DNA from 2 places in the Vreelandella subglaciescola genome. Region 1 is predicted to be linked to the other one. Evidence: riboswitches for the same ligand, from Rfam matches in the RefSeq annotation. Region 1 holds a riboswitch; the other holds the start of a gene.
The links. A riboswitch is a leader RNA that binds a small molecule or an ion and turns the genes downstream of it on or off. The one in region 1 is predicted to bind thiamine pyrophosphate.

Region 1 (7,307 bases):
TGCTTCACACCTTTCTTCTTCTCCCGTCGCGCTGCCGCTCGACCAGCAGGTTGTGCTGGTGACCGGTGCCGGCCGCGGGCTCGGCGCAAGCATTGCCCGGGCGTTTCTCAACGCCGGCGCGCGGGTGGTGGTCAACTATCGCAATAGCGTTGACGCTGCCAACGCGCTAGCCGCCGAGGTGCCCGAGCGGGCGCTGGCGGTGCAGGCCGACGTCTGCGACGCGGAGGCGGTCAAGGCCATGCTGGCCACCGCGCGCGAGCATTTTGGCGCGCCGGTGACCACAGTGATCAACAACGCGCTGCCCGATTTCTCGTTCAACGGCGACGCCCGCCCCAACGCCGACGCGCTGACCTGGGAGCACCTCGAGCAGCAGCTGAAAGGTGTGAATCAGGGCGCGCTGAACGCGATTCAAGCCGCGCTTGCCGGCATGCGCGAGCAGGGCTTTGGCCGGGTGATCAACGTGGGCACCAATCTGTTTCAAAACCCCATCGTGCCCTACCACGATTACACCGCCGGCAAAGCCGCGCTGCTCTCGCTGACGCGCACCTTTGCCCATGATCTAGGGCCGGACAACATCACCGTCAACATGATCTCCGGCGGGCTATTGCGCACCACCGACGCTTCGGCTGCAACGCCCGACGCAGTGTTTGACCTGATCGCTGCCAATACGCCGCTGCGCCGCGTGGTCACCCCCGAAGAGTTTGCCGACGCCGCGCTGATGTTTGCCTCGCCCTGGAGTCGTGCGGTCACCGGCCAGAATCTGGTGGTCGACGGCGGGCTGGTGAAAGACTGATGGCTACGCCCTCTATGCACTTGAACCTGTTTATCATGGGCTGCGGCCACCACCGCGCCGCCTGGCGCCACCCCGATTCCGCCGCCGAGCGGATGGGCGATATCGGCTATTACGAGGCGCTGGCGCGTACCGCCGAGCGCGGCAAGTTTGACGCCGTGTTCTTTGCCGACGGCCACGCCGCGGGCAACGTTGCCGGTGGGCCGCTGTGGTATCTGGAACCGCTCACTGCGCTTGCCGCCATGGCTCGGGCCACCGAACGTATCGGCCTGATTTCAACGGTGTCGAGCACCTTCTATACGCCGTTTCACGCCGCGCGGATGCTGGCCTCGCTGGATCATATTTCCGCCGGGCGCATGGGTTGGAATCTGGTGACCTCGATGTTTGACGCCGAGGCGCGTAACCACAACTACACGGCGATGCCGCCCCACGCTGAGCGCTACGCCCGCGCCGAAGAGTTTGCCAACACGGTGCTGGCGCTGTGGGACAGCTGGGCCGACGACGCGCTGCGCTTTGACCGCAACGGCATGTTTGCCGACCCGGACAGGGTGCGCCCGATCAATCACCACGGGGAGCATTTTCTGGTGGACGGCCCGCTTAACGTTCCGCGCCCGCCTCAGGGAAGGCCGGTGCTGTTTCAGGCCGGCGCCTCCGATCAGGGCCGCGACCTTGCCGCCCGTCACGCCGAAGCGATCTACGCCGTGGCTTATGATCTGGAATCGGCGCAGGACTACTACCGCGATATTCAGGCGCGGGTGGCCGCCGCGGGGCGCCCGCCGGTACCGATTATGCCGGGGTTGGTGACCTATGTCGGCGCCACCGAGGAAGAAGCCAAAGCCCGCCAGCGCGAGCTCGACGAGCTGCTGCCCACGCAGGATTCGCTCAACCAGCTAAGCCAGTTTATCGGTCAGGATTGCAGCGATTGGGAGCTCGACGCGCCGGTGCCCGAGCTTCCGCCGCTGGAAGACTTTACCGGCCCCAAAGGGCGCTACGCGACCATTCTGCGCATCATCGAGTGCGAACGGCCCACGCTGCGCCAGCTGCTGGGACGGCTGGCCGCGGGCGGTGGGCACTGCACCATGGTCGGCACGCCGGAGAGCATTGCCGATGAAATGCAGCGCTGGGTGGAGCAGGGCGGCGCCGACGGCTTCAACCTGATGCCGCCGTCGCTGCCTTCGAGCATCGAGGACTTTGCCGAGCAGGTGGTGCCGGTGCTGCAAAAACGCGGCCTGTTCCGGCACGACTACGCAGAGCGAACCCTGCGCGGGCATTTAGGGTTGGAACGGCCGGGCGCGTGAGTAATATCGATATGTTGTTGTAGGAGGGCAGCTTTACCCATACCCCGGGCACAAGTGCTGCGCGACCGCATCCCCACCGAACCCCGGCAGGCCTTTGGCCTGCGTCGCCCGGTGAACCGGCCTCCTACGAAAATCTCTTAATATCAATGCATTGTAGGAGGGCGGCTACGCCGCGCGACCTGCTGTGTCATGTCAAAACATCACGACTGCCGCCCAAAGCGACGCACCAGCGTGGCCAGGCTTGCGAAATCGTAATGCTCGCGGGCGGGCATTATCCGCATCAGCACGGTGGAGACGGCGACCGGGACGAGGGCGGCGAGCAAAAAGCTTTCCAGCAGGGTATCGGTGCCGGCGCTGGGTGCGGGGAACATGATAAGCCCCGCGACCAGCCCGCAGGCGGTGCTGATCACCGCGTTGCGCCCGTCGTAGCGGCGGTTAAACAGCCCGAAGAACACCGGAAACGCTGCCGCTGAGCACAGCAGGTCAGCGAGCAGGAACAGGTACAGCACGCTGAATCCCTGCGAGGCAACCCAGGTGATCGGCACCGCAGCGACAACGATCAGCCAGCGGGCCAGGCGCATCAGCGTGGCTTCGTTGGCGTTGGGCAGCAGGCGGTGCATATCGACTGCAATAATGCTCGAGGTGGCGTTGATGGTGGAGTCGGCGCTGCTCATCACCAATGCCAGCCCCAGCGGAATCAGCGCCAGCGCAAACCACAGCGGCACCTTGGCCAGCAACACGCTGAACAGCGCCACCGAGCCGTCGCCGTCAAGCCCCAGCCCGACAAACGCCAGCCCGAACAGCCCCATCAGGATGACCACCGGCAGGTTGAACAGACTGCTGATCCAGAAGCTTTTACGCAGCACGCTGACGTTTTTGGCCGCGTAAATACGCTGCCATGTGCCCTGATAAAACAGCCCCGTCAGCACCACGGCGATAAAGAACGTCAGTCCCCCGCGTATGCCGCCGGCATCGGTAATATCCAGCAGCGCCGGCGCGTTCCGGGCAAGCCCTTCAAGCGTGGGGCCTGCGCCGCCGGCGGCCTGCCAGCCGAAAAACAGCAGCAATGCCAGCAGCGGCAGAATCACGATCATCTGCACCTTATCGGTGAAGATCGAGGCGCGCAGGCCACCGTAGAAGGTATAAATCACGGTGGCGAGCATGACCACGCTTGCTGTCAGCCACAGTGGAATGGGCGACAGCAGCGTGACCATAAAGGCTACCGCAGTAAGCCCCGCGGCCAGTGAAATAAACAGATAAAACAGCATGATCGACAGCGTAAAGGCGTACATGGGACGCCCGTAGCGGTGGAACACGAATTCGGTCAGCCCGTGGCCTTCGGGGATCAGCTCGCGCATGCGCCGCCCCAGCGGAATCATGATCAAGGGCGGCACGCAGGAGCCCAGCGCATAGCCCAGAATGGCGCCAACGCCGCCCCAGGTCGCGGCCTGCGCGGGGCCAAAGAGTATCCAGGTGCCAAGCGTGGTAGCCAGCAGGGTCAGCACGGTGGCGCGGGTGTTCTGGCTGTTGCGCGCGGAAATGTAGTCGTCCAGATCGTCGCGGTGGCGGCGGGCATAAAGCAGGCCGGGTACGGCAAACACGACGGCGTAAAGCACCAGCCAAAGTGCCGTCCAGGTGGGGTCAAGCTGCATGGTGATACGTCCTCTTTCCTTGTGACAGCCGGGGATCGTCGATGATCGTTCGGGCGAACGTCGCAGCGAGGCGCGACAAGGAAGAGGAGAGTCTGGCGTGTACGTTCCTTCCCTTCGCCGGAATGACCCGGATCAGGTTCGAAGGGTTACCGTCGCGAAAGCGGCGGATTCTCAGCCCGTTAAGGCACCCCCAGGAGAACACCAAGCCTAGGCAGGCGGGGCGGGCATGTCAAACTAACGTCGACTATCGAACGGATAGCGCATTTTTTAGCCTGAAACGGCTACGCTAGGACTCTGTGTTTGTACTGCCAAGTCGTTATAAAGCCAATCAGGAGGCGCTACCGTGTCCGACGATAAACGCAAGCCCACTACCACCGATGCCGGCATTCCCGTTGCCAGCGATGAGCATTCGCTGACGGTCGGCCCCAACGGCCCCATCGCGCTGCACGACCACTACCTGATCGAGCAGATGGCGACCTTCAACCGCGAGCGTATCCCCGAGCGCCAGCCCCATGCCAAGGGCAGCGGCGCGTTTGGCCACTTTGAAGTGAATGAGGATGTCAGCCGCTACACCAAAGCGGCGGTGTTTCAGCCGGGAACGAAAACCGACGTGGTGATGCGCTTTTCCACCGTGGCCGGCGAGCGCGGTAGCCCCGACACCTGGCGCGATCCGCGCGGCTTTTCGATCAAGTTCTACACCAGCGAGGGCAATTACGACATGGTGGGGAACAACACGCCGGTGTTCTTCATCCGCGATCCGATGAAGTTCCAGCACTTCATCCGCTCGCAAAAGCGTCGCGCCGACAACAACCTGCGCGATAACGACATGCAGTGGGATTTCTGGTCGCTGTCGCCGGAATCCGCCCACCAGGTCACCTGGCTGATGGGCGATCGTGGGATTCCCAAGACCTGGCGCCACATGAACGGCTATTCCAGCCATACCTATATGTGGGTGAATGCCGACGGCGAGAAGTTCTGGGTCAAATACCACTTCAAGACCGATCAGGGCGTCGAGTGCCTGACTCAGGAAGAGGCCGACCGGCTGGCCGGGGAAGACGGCGACCACCACATGCGCGATCTGTACACTTCGATTGCGCGCGGCGACTGCCCCAGCTGGACGCTGCACATGCAGGTCATGCCGTTTGCCGATGCCGAGACGTACCGGTTCAACCCGTTCGATCTGACCAAGGTGTGGCCCCATGACGACTATCCGCTGATCAAGGTCGGCAAGCTAACCCTTGATACCAACCCTACGGATAACCACGCCCAGATTGAACAGGCAGCGTTCGAGCCCAACAATCTGGTGCCCGGCATCGGCATCAGCCCGGACAAGATGCTGCTGGGGCGGGTGTTTGCCTACGCCGATGCGCACCGCCACCGGCTGGGGGTGAACTACAAACAGATTCCGGTCAACGCGCCCAAGTCGCCGGTTAACAGCTACAGCAAAGACGGCGCGATGCGGATGCACAATGTGTCCGATCCGGTGTATGCGCCCAACTCCAAGGGCGGCCCCCAGGCCGATGGCGAGCGCTATCCGACGGATTCCACTTGGGAATCCAGCGGCGATATGGTGCGCGCGGCCTATACGCTGCGCCGCGATGACGACGACTTCGGCCAGGCCAACGCGCTGGTTAACGAGGTGATGGATCAGCCCGCTCGGGACCGACTGGTGAGTAACGTTGTCGGGCATTTGTCGGGCGGCGTCACCGAACCGGTGCTGGAGCGCGCCCTCGATTACTGGCGCAATATTGACGCCGATATCGGCGAGAAAATCGCTCAGGGCGTGCGGGCGAAAAACGCCTAGCGCTGCGCTAATGCCATCGCGCTAGTCGGAAAAGACCCTGGTTTTATATAACTAAGCCAAGCCCGTCAGCCCCGCGCTGGCGGGCTTTTTTGTCAGTAGCGTTCTTTTAACCGTTTTGCCAGCACGATTTGGTTAATACTCAAGCGGCGGCGCATACTGATAGGCAATTAATGCATTCGTTAGCGCAAACAATCAGCACAAGAGGGCCAAGGTGGAAAGCAGCCAAGGAGAAGACCGGCGCTTTTGTCGGGCGCTGGAAGAGCTGTCGCCAGCGTATTTCGGCATGGTGATGGCCACCGGTATCGTATCGCTGGCGGCGCACTTTATGGACCGGCCGGTGATTGCCGGCGTTTTGTTTGCGCTCAATCTGGTGGCGTATCCGCTGCTGTGGGTGCTTTATGCGCTGCGTCTCTGGCGCTTCCCGCGGCGAGTGGTGAGTGACCTGACCAGCCATCAGAGCGCATCGGGCTTTTTTACCCTGGTGGCGGCGTCCTGCGTCTTGGGCAGCCAGTGCTTACTGCTGATGGGCTGGTACCGGCTCGCGCTAACGCTGTGGGGCGTTGCACTGGTGCTGTGGCTGGCGCTGACCTACACCATTTTTACCGCCTTCACGATTAAAACGCATAAGCCGGCGTTTGAAAAAAGCATCAGCGGTGGCTGGCTGCTGGCCGTGGTGGCGACCCAGTCGATTGCGCTGTTGGGCGCTCTGGTGGCCGCCCACATGCCGCCGCTTTACCGGCTGGAAGTGAACTTCCTCGCGCTGTCGATGTGGCTGTGGGGCGGCATGCTGTATATCTGGATGATGTCGCTGATTTTTTATCGCTACAGCTTTTTCCATTTTTCGCCGGGCGATCTGGCGCCGCCGTACTGGATCAATATGGGCGCGATGGCGATTTCGACGCTGGCCGGCGCGCAGCTGATCATCAACGCGCCGGACGCGCCGTTTCTGCTCTCGCTGCGTCCGTTTCTCAAGGGCTTTACCGTGTTTTACTGGGCCACCGGCACCTGGTGGATTCCCATGCTGCTGATTCTCGCGGTGTGGCGCTATGTGTATCAGCGCTTTCCGCTGCGCTACGATCCGCTTTACTGGGGCGCGGTGTTTCCACTGGGCATGTACGCGGCCAGCACCCATAACATGCAGCGCGCGCTGGCCATGCCGTTTCTGGATACGCTGGCCACGGTGTTTTTATACGTGGCCCTGACCGCCTGGACGGTAACGTTTTACGGGCTGTGCAAATGGCTTTGGGGCATGCTGGCCTCACGCACTGAACGTGCCAGAACGGATTAAGCACGATGTTTTAAAATGCGATACGTTCAAATACGACGCTTTACGTTATGACGTTTTAAGCTACGCCGTTAACAAGGAGCCAAGATGCCGTTTTCGTTGTGGCTGTCGCTAGCCGCGATTTGTACCGTTGGGGCGATGTCGCCCGGGCCGAGTCTTGCGCTGGTGCTGCGCCATACGCTGGGCGGCGGGCGGCTGCCAGGGGTGACCGCCGGGCTTTTTCATGCGCTGGGCGTGGGGTTTTATGCGCTGTTGACGGTGTTGGGGCTGGGCGCGCTGATGGCGCGGTTTCCGCTGCTGTTCGAGATCGTATCCATCGGCGGGGCAGTGTATTTGGCGTGGCTCGGAGTCAAGGCGCTGCGTGCCGGCAAGGCCGCCGCGCTGACGCCAGAAGCGGCCGTGACCACACGCCGCCAGGCCGCGCGCGAAGGCGTGCTGGTGGCGCTGGCCAATCCCAAGCTGATCCTGTTTTTTGTGG
Region 2 (7,307 bases), 1.1 Mb from region 1:
AACCAAAGAGTTGACCGGTGGCCTGCTGGGTAACGGTTTGACCACGACCCTCAGTTCGTTCTTCGGCGCACTACCGACCTCTACGTTCAGCCAGAACGTGGGCATCGTCGCCCTGACCAAGGTTATCAGCCGCTTCGTGCTGGTGATCGCAGGTGCCTTCATGATCCTTGCCGGCCTGAGCCCGAAGTTTGGTGCCGTCATGACCACCATCCCGTTCCCCGTGCTCGGTGGTGCCACCATTACCGTCTTCGGCATGATCACCATGACCGGTATTCAGCTGCTGGTGAAGGACGAGATGTCCGCACGCAACATGACCATCGTAGGTCTGGCACTGGCGCTGAGCCTGGGCATTGCGGCTGTACCCGAAGCCATCGCGCAGTTCCCCGAAGTTGTGCGGAACATCATTGGCGGCGCGCCGATTGTTATCGCCGCTATCGTCGCCTTTGTGCTTAACATTGCGCTGCCCAACAAGTCGCTTTCCGATGAGGCCAAAGAGCGTGAGGCGATTGCCAAAGCGGATGAAGAAGCCAACAAGGCAGCCGCTGCGCAAAACAAGCAGACGAACGGCGCAAGCTGATACGCCAAACCTTGTGCCGGCGCAGGTAAGCGCTGACACAAGTGAGTGACAATGATGCCGTGAATGCGCGGCGGAATAGGACGGCGACACGCCGCTCACCTATTCCGCCTACCGCGTTCGCGGCATTTTTTATGTCACCCCCCCCTGTTTACTACCCCCTGTTTTGCTGCCGGAGGGCACCGCTGATGCAATTTTGGGACAACCTGACCATGCGTATGAGCTGGACACTGGTTCTGCTCGCGTTTCTTACTCTGCTGTTGGTACTCAGCGGCACCGGCCTTTATGCCGTGGATCAAAGCCGGCAAAGCATCGAGCAGTTGACCCAAGTCAACGTCAACCAGCAGGCCGCGCTTAACCGTACCAACTCGACGCTGCAAAGCGCCCGTCTGGACATGGCGCACCTGTATGAAGAGCTGATTGAGCAGGATACATCGTTCAGCACAGCCGACAGGCAGCAAGAGGCAGGCGGACTCAGCGCGCAGCTGGGTGATGCCGAAAGCGCGTTCCAGAGCTTTCTCGACCTGCCAGCCAACCCTGAACATGCCTCGCTTATTGCGCCTATCAAAACCAGCTTTGAGGCCCTGCTGACCACCCATGTGCAGCCTCAGGCCACAGCGCTTTATCAGGGCAACACCTCTGTTTATCAAGGCGAACGTGACGCCGCGCAGCGTGCTTACGACGGCTTCTATCAGGATGCGATCGGCTTTTTTCACACCATCGAAGAGCAGGGCAATACGCGCCTGGAAAACTTTGACACGGTCATCTATTACGCCACCGCCATTATCATTGCCGTCTTTATTATCGCCATCGCTCTTTCAGTGCTGGTCTATTGGGGCGTGGGCGCCAACTTGATCCGTCCGATAAAGCGCGTTATTCAACACTTTGAAATCATGGCTAAAGGTGATTTATCTCAGCACATGGCCAACCGCGGCAACAACGAAATTGGCCAGCTGCTCATGGCGCTCAACCACATGCAGGACTCGCTGTTAAACACCGTTACCACGGTGCGCACCAGCGGCGGCGAAGTCTATGCCAGCGCCAGCGACATTGCCCGGGGCAATCAGGAGCTTTCGGCGCGCACCGAGCGCCAGTCGGCGTCCCTGACCCAGACCGCGTCAAGCATCGAGGAAATGACCTCGACCATGGAACGCAGCAGCGACAACGCCTCCCAGGCCCACCGCGTGGCCGAAGAAGCCGCCGGCAAAGCCGAACAGGGCAGCCAGGTGGTCCACAGCGTAGTCGAGCGGATGCAGGAAATTCGTCAAAGTTCTCAGCAAATCACCGATATCATCGCGCTGATTGATTCCATCGCCTTTCAAACCAATATCCTCGCGCTCAATGCCTCGGTTGAAGCGGCGCGCGCCGGCGAGCAGGGGCGCGGGTTTGCCGTTGTCGCCAATGAAGTCCGCCAGCTCGCTACCCGCAGCGCGACGGCCGCGACCGATATCCGCAAGCTGATTGATACCTCGGTCGGGCAGGTGGAAGCCGGCGCCCGGCAGGCCGACCTGGCCGGCGAGACCATGACCGAGATCATCGCCTCGGTCAGGCACGTCACCACGCTGATGGACGAAATCGACGTGGCCACCCGGGAGCAGCGTAGCGGCATTCAGGAAATCAACACCGCCGTCAACGATATGGAGCAAACCACCCAGCAAAACGCGGCCATGGTGCAGCAGGCAAGCGCGGCGGCGCTGCAACTGCAGGACGAAGCCGACCGCCTCAACCAGGTCGTGGCACGCTTTACCCTGCCCCGCGAGGCCGGCGAGTCTTTGCCAGCGTCACACGCAACTCAGCCCGCGCCTGCGCTGCCGGCGTTCTAGCATAAAAAAAGCGCCGTCGGATATTCGGCGGCGCTGATCAACGCTAACGCGTCACGCGCTAGACTTCCTGATACAGCTCGGCGCCCTCTTCACGAAACTTCTTCGCCTGTTCTTCCATGCCTGCCATTACCGCCTCTTGATCGCCGGTCAGGCCGTTGGCCGCGGCGTACTCACGCACTTCATGGCTGATTTTCATCGAGCAGAACTTTGGCCCGCACATGGAGCAGAAGTGCGCCACCTTGGCCGAGTCCTTGGGCAGGGTTTCATCGTGAAATTCGCGCGCGGTATCCGGATCAAAGCCCAGGTTGAACTGGTCTTCCCAGCGGAACTCGAAGCGCGCCTTGGACAGCGCGTTATCACGACGCTGGGCGGCCGGATGGCCCTTGGCCAGGTCGGCGGCGTGGGCGGCGATCTTGTAGGTGATAATGCCGGTTTTGACGTCGTCCTTGTTGGGCAGCCCGAGGTGCTCCTTGGGCGTCACGTAGCACAGCATCGCGCAGCCGTACCAGCCGATCATCGCCGCCCCAATCCCCGAGGTAATGTGGTCGTAGCCCGGGGCAATGTCGGTAGTCAGCGGCCCCAGCGTGTAGAACGGCGCTTCGTCACACTCTTCAAGCTGCTTATCCATATTCTCCTTGATCAGGTGCATGGGCACGTGGCCGGGGCCTTCGATCATCACCTGAACGTCGTGCTGCCAGGCGATGCGCGTCAGTTCGCCCAGGGTTTCAAGCTCGGCAAACTGGGCTTCGTCGTTGGCGTCGGCGATCGACCCCGGGCGCAGGCCGTCGCCCAGCGAGAAGGCCACGTCGTAGCGCTTGCAGATCTCGCAGATATCCTCGAAGTGGGTATAGAGGAAGCTTTCCTGATGGTGGAACAGGCACCACTTGGCCATGATTGAGCCGCCGCGCGAGACAATCCCGGTGACACGTTTGGCCGTCAGCGGCACGTAGCGCAAGCGCACACCGGCGTGGATGGTGAAGTAGTCAACGCCCTGCTCGGCCTGCTCGATCAGCGTATCGCGGAACACCTCCCAGCTCAGGTCTTCGGCAACGCCTTTGACCTTCTCAAGCGCCTGATAAATCGGCACCGTACCGATGGGCACCGGCGCATTACGAATGATCCACTCGCGGGTTTCGTGGATGTTCTGCCCGGTGGACAAGTCCATCACGGTGTCGGAACCCCAGCGGATCCCCCAGGTCATTTTGTCGACTTCTTCCTCGATGGACGAGGTCACCGCCGAGTTGCCCAGATTGCCGTTGATCTTGACCAGAAAATTACGCCCGATAATCATCGGCTCGGTTTCCGGGTGGTTGATGTTGCACGGGATGATCGCTCGCCCGGCGGCGACTTCGTCGCGCACGAACTCGGGCGTGATGTCCTCGGCCATGTTGGCGCCGAAGCTTTCGCCCGGATGCTGATGGCCCAGAATGCGCTCGACCTCTTCGCTGCCCGCGTATTCGGCGGAAAGCGCCTGACGACGCTGGTTTTCGCGGATGGCGATAAACTCCATCTCGGGCGTGATGATGCCCTGGCGCGCGTAATGCAGCTGGGTGACGTTCTTGCCCTCTCGGGCGCGGCGCGGGGTGCGGCTCAGGTCAAAGCGCAGCTGCGCCAGCATCGGGTCGCTCGCCCGGCGGCGGCCGAAATCGGAGGTGGGGCCGTCGAGAAACTCGGTGTCGGCGCGCTCATCGATCCAGGCTCGGCGCAGTTCAACAAGCCCCTGGCGCAGATCGTTGGTGGCGTCCGGGTCGGAGTAAGGGCCCGATGTGTCATAGACCAGCAGCGGCGGGTTTTCCTCGTTGATCCCCGAGGTGGTGGTCGGCGACAGCGAAATCTCGCGGAACGGCACGCGAATATCCGGGCGCGAACCCTCAACGTAGACTTTGCGCGAGCCGGGCAGCGGCTCAATCGCGGCGGCGTCCACCTGGGCCGTTTCGGCCAGAAAATGCGACGTTTTAGACATACAGAAAGCTCCCATGGTAATGGCCAGGGAGGCGAGGGGAGACTGGGCGGAAAAACAGCGAACCAGAAGTGCACCAGTGCTTGATCCCTACGCCGGTACCCTTCCTCGAACCGCGCGAAACGCGATGAAGAAATTAGCCGGATCAGGTTCAACGGGACCAGCGCTTGGGATGCGGCCGTGGCAACACGGCGGGCATCTGCGCTATCTCAGCCGGAATCACCGGCACCCCGTCAAGCGAGAGCCGCTACTCTAAGCCAGAGCCAGCAGCGCTGGCAACTTTCTGTGACAAAAAAGTAAACAGCGGACAAGCAGGCAAAATAACTTTTCTGGCTATTCTTATCGCCATATTTTGAACTTGGGCCGCAAAAAAGCTCTAATAAAGGGCAACTTACTTAATCTAATCGACCCTATACGACAATAAGGATCACCATGACATCAATGATCAAACCGCTGGGCTACACCCTGGGCCTTGGGCTTGCCCTTACCTTGGCCGGCTGCGCCGCTTCCACCGGCAATTCATCACCCGCCGACGATACCGCCACGCCGGATGTCACGCTTGCCAACACCTACTGGAAGCTCACAACGCTTGAACAGGGCACCGTGGCCGCCACACAGGACAACGAGCGCGAAGCGCATTTTGTCCTGCATGAAGAGGAACACCGCGTGGCCGGTGCCACCGGCTGCAACCAGCTGATGGGAAGCTACACCATGAACGGCGAGCAGATCGCTTTTAAACAAGTCGCCACCACCATGATGGCCTGCCCGGACAGCCAAGGGTCGGAGCGCGCGTTTCTCAATGCCCTCAATCAGGCCAGCGGCTGGGACATCGACGGCGAGACGCTGACGCTAAGCGGTGAGAACAACGCGCCGCTTGCCCACTTTGAGGCCGTGCACCTGTACTAGTCGCCATTCGCCACTAGACGCCATCCGCCGTTTTACGGCTCTTTCCACCCCTATTATCTACTCGCCCCAGGGAGCCGCCCATGAGCGCTGCTAATCTGCTGAATTTGAACCACAAGGTTGCCATCGTCACCGGCGGCGGCAACGGTATCGGCCGCGCCAGCAGTTTGATGCTGGCCGACCACGGCGCCAGCGTCGTGATTGCCGACCTGAAGATGGAAAACGCCCGCCGCGTGGCCGATGAAATTGAAGCCCGGGGCGGCCACGCGCTGGCGGTTACCTGCAACGTCACCGACGATGACGACCGGCGCGCGCTGATCGACAAGACCCTCGAGGCCTTTGGCGGCCTCCATATTCTGGTCAATAACGCCGGCGGCGGCGGCGCGGGCAAAGAAAGCCCCGACGATATCGACGTTGAGCGCTTTGCCAGCGTGTTTGAGCTCAACGTGTTCAGCATCTGGCGGCTGTGCCAACTGTGCGCGCCACACATGCGCGCCGCGGGCGACGGCTCCATCGTCAACATGTCCTCCATGAGCTCGGTCAACAAGAGTCCGGCGATCAGCGCCTACGCCTCGTCCAAAGCGGCGATCAACCACATGACGGCGAATCTCGCCCACGACTACGGCCCCGAGATCCGCGTCAACGCGGTGGGCCCCGGCGCGGTGCGCACCGATGCGCTGGCTTCGGTTCTCACGCCGGATATCGAAAAGGCCATGCTCACGCATACCCCGCTTGAGCGGCTGGGCGAACCCGACGATATCGCCGGTGCGGTGCTCTACTTTGCCGCGCCCATTTCCCGCTGGGTCAGCGGGCAGGTGCTGTTCGTCAACGGCGGTGGCGTGCAAACGCTGGACTAAGACCTTGGCCAAGGATCAGCAGCGCAGAGAACGTGCGTGACAGGGGCAGGATGCGCTATAGTCGCAGTGCGTGTTTGCACCGCAGGAGACAAGGATGCGCCGTTGGCTTATCGCCGCCCTGCTCGCACTAACCGCGTCGCAGACGTTTGGCAGCAATACGACCCAGATCACCTTTTGTCATGATAACGAAGACCGGCCGCCACGTTTTTATGTGCGCGACGGTGAGTGGCAAGGCCGTGATATTGACGTGCTTGACCGCTTGTTTGCCGATAGCCCCTGGCGCTATCGGCTCGACGCCATCCCTTGGCGGCGCTGCCTGCAAAGTACCCAGTCAGGCAAGCAACATCAGGCCGTGTTAAGCGCAACTTACAGCGTCGCCCGAGCCAAACATTATTACTTCAGTAACAGCTACTATTCCCACACTCCGGCGTACCTCTATATGGCCAGCGCCGACAAGAAAGCCCCTGAAATCACGCGCCCCACAGACCTCTATCGTTATCGCGTGTGCGGCGTCGCCGGCTTCAACTACGTCGGGTTTAACCTTTCCGGCAAAGGCATAGACCGGGGCGCCAAAGATCTCTCACAGCTGATTGACAAACTGATTGCCGGACGCTGCGATATCGCCCTCTCCCGTTCCGAGATTATTCAGGGGCTTCGGGAACACGGTCGGATTCCCTCGCCGGCGGCGCTGGAACTGCGCGCGATTCCTCACGCCAGCCTTGAGCGCTACTACATCATGGTGTCGCGCAATATGCCCAATGCCAAACAGCTGCTGCGCTTTATCAACCACGGTATTGAACGGCTGGCCACGCCGCCACGGGACGCTTCATGAAGCGCGCTGAACATCGGCGGGAGACCCGCTCGCTTACCGCGCGCTTCACCTTTTTGGTGGTTATGCTCACGGTCGTCAGCGGCCTGGTGTTTGGCGGCCTGCTGGGCTTTGGCAACATGCGCGACGAAGTCCACGAACAGTATCAGATCGCCAATCAGCGTCTTGATTTCATTCAGGAGCCGGCCCGCTTCGCGCTGTATCACCTTGATACGGAAACGGTTCGTGCCCTGCTGCAAAGCTTTCAGCAGGATCCGGCCTACCGCCGTATTGACCTGATCAGCGATCAGGGACAAAAATTCGGCCACGTCAGGCACGAGCCGGCCGAACCGGCGTTTCTGACGCCGTTGATCAGGCGCGC

Region 2: it holds a riboswitch for thiamine pyrophosphate, as region 1 does, so the genes downstream of both, thiC (phosphomethylpyrimidine synthase ThiC) here and B5495_RS05390 (sodium:solute symporter family transporter) in region 1, are expected to answer to the same signal.

The regions. Positions count from the first base shown of each region.
Region 1 covers NZ_LT670847.1:1,159,842-1,167,148, reverse strand. The annotation lists gene B5495_RS05400 (3-oxoacyl-ACP reductase) at 1-793, shown strand, start outside; gene B5495_RS05395 (LLM class flavin-dependent oxidoreductase) at 793-2,088, shown strand; gene B5495_RS05390 (sodium:solute symporter family transporter) at 2,289-3,740, opposite strand; TPP riboswitch at 3,833-3,942, opposite strand; gene B5495_RS05385 (catalase) at 4,084-5,544, shown strand; gene B5495_RS05380 (tellurite resistance/C4-dicarboxylate transporter family protein) at 5,756-6,832, shown strand; gene B5495_RS05375 (LysE family translocator) at 6,917-7,307, shown strand, end outside.
Region 2 covers NZ_LT670847.1:2,229,841-2,237,147, reverse strand. The annotation lists gene B5495_RS10450 (uracil-xanthine permease family protein) at 1-577, shown strand, start outside; gene B5495_RS10445 (methyl-accepting chemotaxis protein) at 763-2,397, shown strand; gene thiC (phosphomethylpyrimidine synthase ThiC) at 2,456-4,360, opposite strand; TPP riboswitch at 4,428-4,600, opposite strand; gene B5495_RS10435 (META domain-containing protein) at 4,790-5,263, shown strand; gene B5495_RS10430 (glucose 1-dehydrogenase) at 5,344-6,117, shown strand; gene B5495_RS10425 (substrate-binding periplasmic protein) at 6,212-6,949, shown strand; gene B5495_RS10420 (putative bifunctional diguanylate cyclase/phosphodiesterase) at 6,946-7,307, shown strand, end outside.